DNA from 2 places in the Exiguobacterium sp. s46 genome. Region 1 is predicted to be linked to the other one. Evidence: predicted binding sites of a transcription regulator. Region 1 holds the regulator's gene; the other holds the start of a gene.
The links. The regulator LexA, encoded in region 1, represses DNA repair genes until DNA is damaged. The targets are predictions, from matches to a motif close to CGAACATATGTTCG.

Region 2: a site for LexA is predicted at 1,735-1,748, ahead of KNQ08_RS12460 (NUMOD4 domain-containing protein). Genes of this name have one in related genera too.

What each region holds. Positions count from the first base shown of each region.
Region 1 is NZ_JACSMY010000001.1:434,664-437,854, reverse strand. Features, by position in the region: gene KNQ08_RS02240 (DUF896 domain-containing protein) at 1-80, opposite strand, end outside; gene KNQ08_RS02235 (YneB family resolvase-like protein) at 194-847, opposite strand; gene yneA (cell division suppressor protein YneA) at 893-1,180, opposite strand; gene lexA (transcriptional repressor LexA) at 1,392-2,006, shown strand; gene KNQ08_RS02220 (metal-binding protein) at 2,038-2,508, shown strand; gene KNQ08_RS02215 (MIP/aquaporin family protein) at 2,695-3,191, shown strand, end outside.
Region 2 is NZ_JACSMY010000002.1:169,900-173,090, forward strand. Features, by position in the region: gene KNQ08_RS12445 (DNA alkylation repair protein) at 1-714, shown strand, start outside; gene KNQ08_RS12450 (GNAT family N-acetyltransferase) at 715-1,056, shown strand; gene KNQ08_RS12455 (AAA family ATPase) at 1,097-1,675, opposite strand; gene KNQ08_RS12460 (NUMOD4 domain-containing protein) at 1,808-2,335, shown strand; gene KNQ08_RS12465 (sunset domain-containing protein) at 2,378-2,839, opposite strand; gene KNQ08_RS12470 (methyl-accepting chemotaxis protein) at 2,953-3,191, opposite strand, start outside.

The sequences.
Region 1 (3,191 bases):
GCTTCTGCTTCTGATAACGGCTCGACTTTTGATTTATTCGCTAATGCGTTGATTCGATCTAATTGTTCTTGTGATAACATGGAATCCCTCTTTCTGTACGACTCAAACTTGAGTAGTTCAATTGTATTCTTACTGTAAAAGAGCTTACTAAAAAAAGCAAGTTAACCGCGTCAGTCGACGGGTTACTTGCTTCTCATTCCGGGCTAGGCGTCAATTCGCGGTATTCAAGGTATCGACGATTGACCGTTGCCTTTGAAATATCATGTCCCATCCCGCGAAGCGTAATGGCGATATCTGAAAACGTCAGTCCGAGTTCACGGAGACGTACGATTTCTTCGATCGGTACGTCCTTTCGGCTACGCCCGGCGTTCTCTCCTTGGCGATTCAGATTTCGTTCCGGGCGAAAGCCTTGTTCGACCGCTCGCCGCATGCCGCGCGCGATTTTTGCATTATGCAGTTTCCGTTGATATTCTTCCACGAGTGAGACGATCTCAAGGACCATCGCTTCTGCATCAGCAAGTTGGTATTCTCCATCGGAATCAAGTGTCATCAACCGAACACCGTGCTTCTTAAACGTGTGCAAAATAGCGATTTTCGCATTCCCTCGACCAATCCGTGTGTCATCCGTTACGAGGACCGCATCTACCGCATCACGTGTCACATGATCAAGAACCGTCAGCATCCCTTCCCGATCGACGTCATATCCACTCTCTTTTTCAGAGACGACATCCACGACATCAAAACCCTTTTGAGACGCAACCTTCGAAAGTTCCATCCGTTGGCGTTCAATCGAACTATCTTGTGCTTCTTTTTCGGTCGACACCCGACAATAAATCACGACCTTCATCGTACCTCACATCCCTGTTCGTTCTTTCACAACTTTTCCATTTTGTCATTGTTGTGCGATTGGTACAACGATTTTGCTTTTTGAGATGACGTGTTTTGTCTCGACATCATTATTTTTAATCAACCAGTTGACGTATTCTTCATCTGACATCGAACCGTCATTGTAGACTTCAGCGATTTGTTCAACTGTAGCGTTCTCATCGACCGTAACGGAAGCAGTCATTAGTTGCGCCACTTTTTCATCCGGGCGCGGTGTGAGTAAAAAGATCACGAAGGCAATACTTAATGCATAGAAGAGAATTGAAAAAGCATGAGTACGAATCGTATGAATCATCATGAATCCCTCCAAATATGAAATGAATGAGTTAGAATAAATGTTCGCGGAACAATTGTTCGCATAACTCATAATAAACACAGAACCCGTGTTCGGTCAACACAAAATGTCGAACAATTGTTTGTACGCTCATTTGTTCTATGTTATAGTGAATCTAGAAACATATATTCTTACATTTCAAACTTCAATCCAGAAAGAGGTGGCAATTCGTATGCGGAAAATGTCTAAGCGCCAACAAGAGATTCTCGACTACATCGTCTCTGAAGTGAAACTGAAGGGGTATCCACCATCAGTTCGTGAAATCGGAGAAGCAGTCGGACTCGCGTCTAGCTCGACGGTACACGGTCATTTGGATCGACTCGAGAAACGGGGAATGATTCGCCGTGACCCGACGAAACCACGTGCGATTGAGATATTGCTTGATAAGCCTGAAGAAATCACGGAAGCCATCGTCCATGTTCCCGTCATCGGGAAAGTCACAGCGGGTCTTCCGATTACAGCGATTGAAAATATCGAAGAACAGTTCCCGCTCCCTGCACATTATGTAGGAAACGAAACGGTCTTCATGTTGACGATCGATGGTGAATCGATGATTAATGCAGGTATTCTTGACGGCGATCGTGTCATCGTGCGCCAACAAAACACAGCAGAAAACGGAGAAATCGTCGTAGCTATGACCGAAGATAGCGAAGCGACGGTGAAACGGTTCTTCTTAGAAGATCAACAGGTACGTTTACAACCAGAAAATGACTCGATGGATCCGATGTATTTCGATAATGTCTCCATTCTTGGTAAGGTAATCGGCGTGTATCGGACGATTCATTGACGGAGGGACCAGTTACGACTGGTCTTTTTTCATGCCTTCAGGAAATGTACATGATACCGTCAATACCGTCGCACTGACGGGTTACGTTGCGTATTCGGTCGCAACGCAACAAACCGATTGGTTACCAACCGCCATCGGTATCGCTGTCGGTACCCTTTGGTTGTCACCCGACCTCGATTTAAAGTCAGAACCTTATTATCGCTTTGGACCATTTCGAGTCTTGTGGATGCCGTATGTCAAGATCATGCCTCACCGATCGATCTGGTCGCATGGACTGATCATCGGAGACATCATTCGGCTTCTTTATAGTGCTGCGATTCTGATTCCGCTACTATTTTTAAGTCTATATTTTCAGGTTCTTGATTCTGCTACGATTGATTCGTGGTTCGCTTCCCTGCCAGCTTTTGTTATTGGCATCATCGTAGCCAGCACGATTCATATCCTACTAGATTATTCCAGCAGTTGGTTTCGACCTAAAAAAAGAAAAAAACGTCGTCGGTAACACCTCTTTTGCTTGCTTGCAGGCAGTAAGAGGTGTTTTCTTATCCACTTTTACGTATCTTTAAACATCAAAATAAAAAATTTCCATTCCTATATTTCAATTATATGTATTGAAAACGTTCTCAAATCGGAGTAATTTAAAGTAGAAAGGCCATTATCTGCTTTAATCCAAAGGGAGGGTTTTTGCATGAATAACTTTGTATTGGAAATGATCGGTACGATGATCCTCATCCTGCTCGGGGATGGAGTCGTCGCCGGTGTCGTCTTGAAAAAGACGAAATCGGAAAACAGCGGATGGATCGTCATCACGTTCGCTTGGGGTCTTGCCGTCATGACAGGAGCATTCGTAGCTGCTGAAAGTGGAGCACACTTGAACCCCGCATTGACGATCGCACTTGCTTTGAACTCTGACCTACCGTGGGCAGACGTTCCGATCTACATTGCCGGACAACTTGTCGGAGCTTTCATCGGCGCCATTCTCGTTTGGCTTCATTACATGAAACATTTTGAAGCGACTGATGATCAAGCTGCAAAACTCGGTGTGTTCGCAACAGGTCCAGCGATTCGTCATACGCCGTCGAACTTGATTTCTGAGATCATCGGGACATTCGTTCTCGTCTTCGGTATCTTGGCACTCGGTTTAACGACGTTCGGAGACGGCTTAAAACCACTCATCGTCGGTTT
Region 2 (3,191 bases), on a different contig from region 1:
GTTCGCCGTTTTCTACTTGCTGATCAGGAACTCTATCTTGAGCAGGCATTCAAATGGACCACATCAGACGATGAACATGTCCGGCGCTTAGCGTCTGAAGGGACACGACCGCGTTTACCATGGGGACAAGCGATCCCGCGTCTGATTGCTGATCCGCGTCCAGCGTTACCGATCCTTGACGCCTTATTACAGGATCCGTCACTTTACGTCCGAAAAAGTGTCGCCAATCACTTGAATGATATTTCAAAAACGCATCCGGAATACTTGATCGAACGAATTGGACGTCACTTAGGAACAGATCCGAACACGGACTGGATTTTGCGTCACGCCTCCCGGACGTTACTGAAGCGCGGAAACCCAGACGTGTTGCAATTATTCGGACACGTTACGCAAGGCGAGGTTGCGGTTACGGACTTGGTCGTCTCACCAGTGACTATTGGTCAAGAGTTACAGTTTTCGTTTCAAGTAAACAGTTCCGTCGAGCAACGTCTGCGTCTTGAATACGCGATCGATTACGTCAAACAACGTGGAACGAGTCGGAAGGTGTTTCAACTGCGGGAGCGGGAAGTTAAAGGTGTCTTACAAGTTGAACGACGCCAATCGTTTCGGAACATGACGACGCGTGTCCATTATCCTGGTACACATACATTAACGATTTTAATTAACGGAGAGATTTACGCGACAGCAACGTTTGAGGTCGAGGAGGAGAGCTGAATGCAAGGACGACATCCGGATTTTACGACGTCACGATTGTTTGTCGAAGCAACGGATGAAGAATCGGGTTGCAAGTGGACGCTGCATGCGTTGCGTGAGAAAACGATTGTCGGGACGATTACCTTCACATGGAATGCATCGACCGGAAACTTACGTTATACGACGACTGATGAGGATGATCAGCGCGGGTACATCACAGAAGCGTTGACGTCGATTTTGTCGTATCTCGCACGGACGTTATTACTGACGCGTATTTACGGCGAAGCGGGCAGTGCGGCGGTCTGGCGTCGGAACGGATTCCAGTTGCAGGCGAATCGATATGAACGCAAACTCTATCATTAAAAAAGCCCCGCCTGCTGAGCAGGACGGGGCTTGTTTGTGATTAGACCGTTGTTTTGGACCAGTTGAAATGGTCGCAAATCGCTTCCGCACTTTCACGTGCGCTTAACGGTTCCGTATCGAGGAAGAGGTAGTTGACGTCCGGCAATTCGCCTGGCAATGAACGTGTTCGGTAACCGTCCGCCGTTTCGCGTAAGTCTTGTTCAGAAGCAGCGAGGTCACGCTTCGTTACTTTGTGCGTCAATCGGTTTTCAGTCGTGTTTCGGTGCAGGCGAGTTGCGACCGGCGCATCCAGTTCAACGATATAGACGTCAGCACCTGCTTGTTCGAATAACTCAACTGTCTCTTCGATGAACTCAAGACCACCGCCTTCGACGCCGAATAGACAGAGGAACGTAAACAGGACACCTTCGAGCGAGCTGTTCGCCATTTCCTTGAACATCTCGCGCCGGATCGTATCTTTTAGGCGATGGTGTGCAGGTTCAGAGAAATCAAAATAAGGCAATAACAGATCGATTGTCTGGTGGTTATGGAAAACTTTCATCTCCGTCAACCGTTCGATTTCCTGACCGATCGTCATCTTTCCGACCGCTTGCGGACCAAGTAACAAGACAAATTTCATAGACGAACCTCATTTCCTTTTTCTGCTAAGAATAGCATATTCCGACGAGTGACATCACTAGAACGTTTGTTCGTAATTTGATATAATTCAAGTATGAAGTCCCGTCGTGTCCTTGTCTGAAGGAGGACAACCATGCAAGAACAATGGAAAGCCGTCATCGGCTATGTAGGTATATATGAAGTCTCATCACTTGGTCGCGTAAGGTCGCTCGACCGGACGATCGTGACATGTCGCGGTGTCCAGCAACGACGAAAAGGTGTCTTGCTCCGTCCACGGCTCAATCGGGAAGGATACCGCAAAGTCACGCTCTACCAACGTGGTCGAGGAGAGCGGGTGCAGGTCGGATTGCTTGTCGCACAAGCCTTTCTGACGACAGATGTCATGGAAGCGCGACTCGTCCGGCGCAACGGCAAACGGGCTGACGATCAGTTGTCGAACTTAGAGGTTCTGCCTTCGATCGATCAGCAGTATACTGAACTACTTGGTGAGTTTGATCTCTTGTTAGGTCAACATGTGACGCTGTCACCTTTTCAGATTCGAACGATTCGCGCGCAGTACGAAAAAGGGAAAACAACCCGTCAATTGGCAGAGCAGTATCAGGTGACGGAGAACCGGATTCGCAACATCATCGATAAGAAGGAAGCGAAATTTATTAGCTAACTAAAAGTACCGGATATCAAATGAGATATCCGGTACTTTTAGTTAGATTTTTGATTTGCGATATCCAGCACTTACAGCTGCACCTTCTGTACAAAAAACTTGTTCAGGGTCCGTTTTACTATAAAACCTTTGATTAGGAAGGTGATATATTTTCTCACCTGAACTAGAGATATTACCCCGAATATTTAAGCAAGTCTTAGCTTTAGTGTCAGCTTCTGCCTTAGCTTTAGCGTCAGCTTCTGCCTTAGCTTTAGCGTCAGCTTCTGCCTTGGCTTTAGTGTCAGCTTCTGCCTTAGCTTTAGCATCATTTTTTTCTTCAGTGTTATTTTTATGATCATCAGAGTCCAAGTCTTTAGTAGATTGATGACTCTTTGTATTATTGTCTTTATCGTCAGAGTCATCTTCTCCAAAAATAGCGCCACAAGCGCCTAAGAAAATTAAAATAATGAAGATGAGACAACCACAGCCACAACAGCCGCCTTTTTTCTTTTTCTTTTCTTCCATTGATTCATTAACCCCTTAAATATAAAATTACCTACCAAAAAACATTTTATTTCATATTAAATGATAAGTAAATATTGTAATTTAAAGATTAATACTAGGAAAAATGTAAAAAATTAATTTTTTATAGTTTGTTGCAACGAACTGATCCGCGACTCGAGTACAGCACTATGTGTCTTCAATTCTGTTTGCTGAATGACGTGGTGCTGCATCTGTTCCCCGAGCACCTGGCTGTAGGATGAGAGCTCTGACATCAACTGTTGAACCGACTGTAGATGTTCCTGCATGTTCGACTGAACATCTGCGACGATCTGTCGTTGGTGTTCCACGGTACCCAGTGTCGTCTCAATCGTCG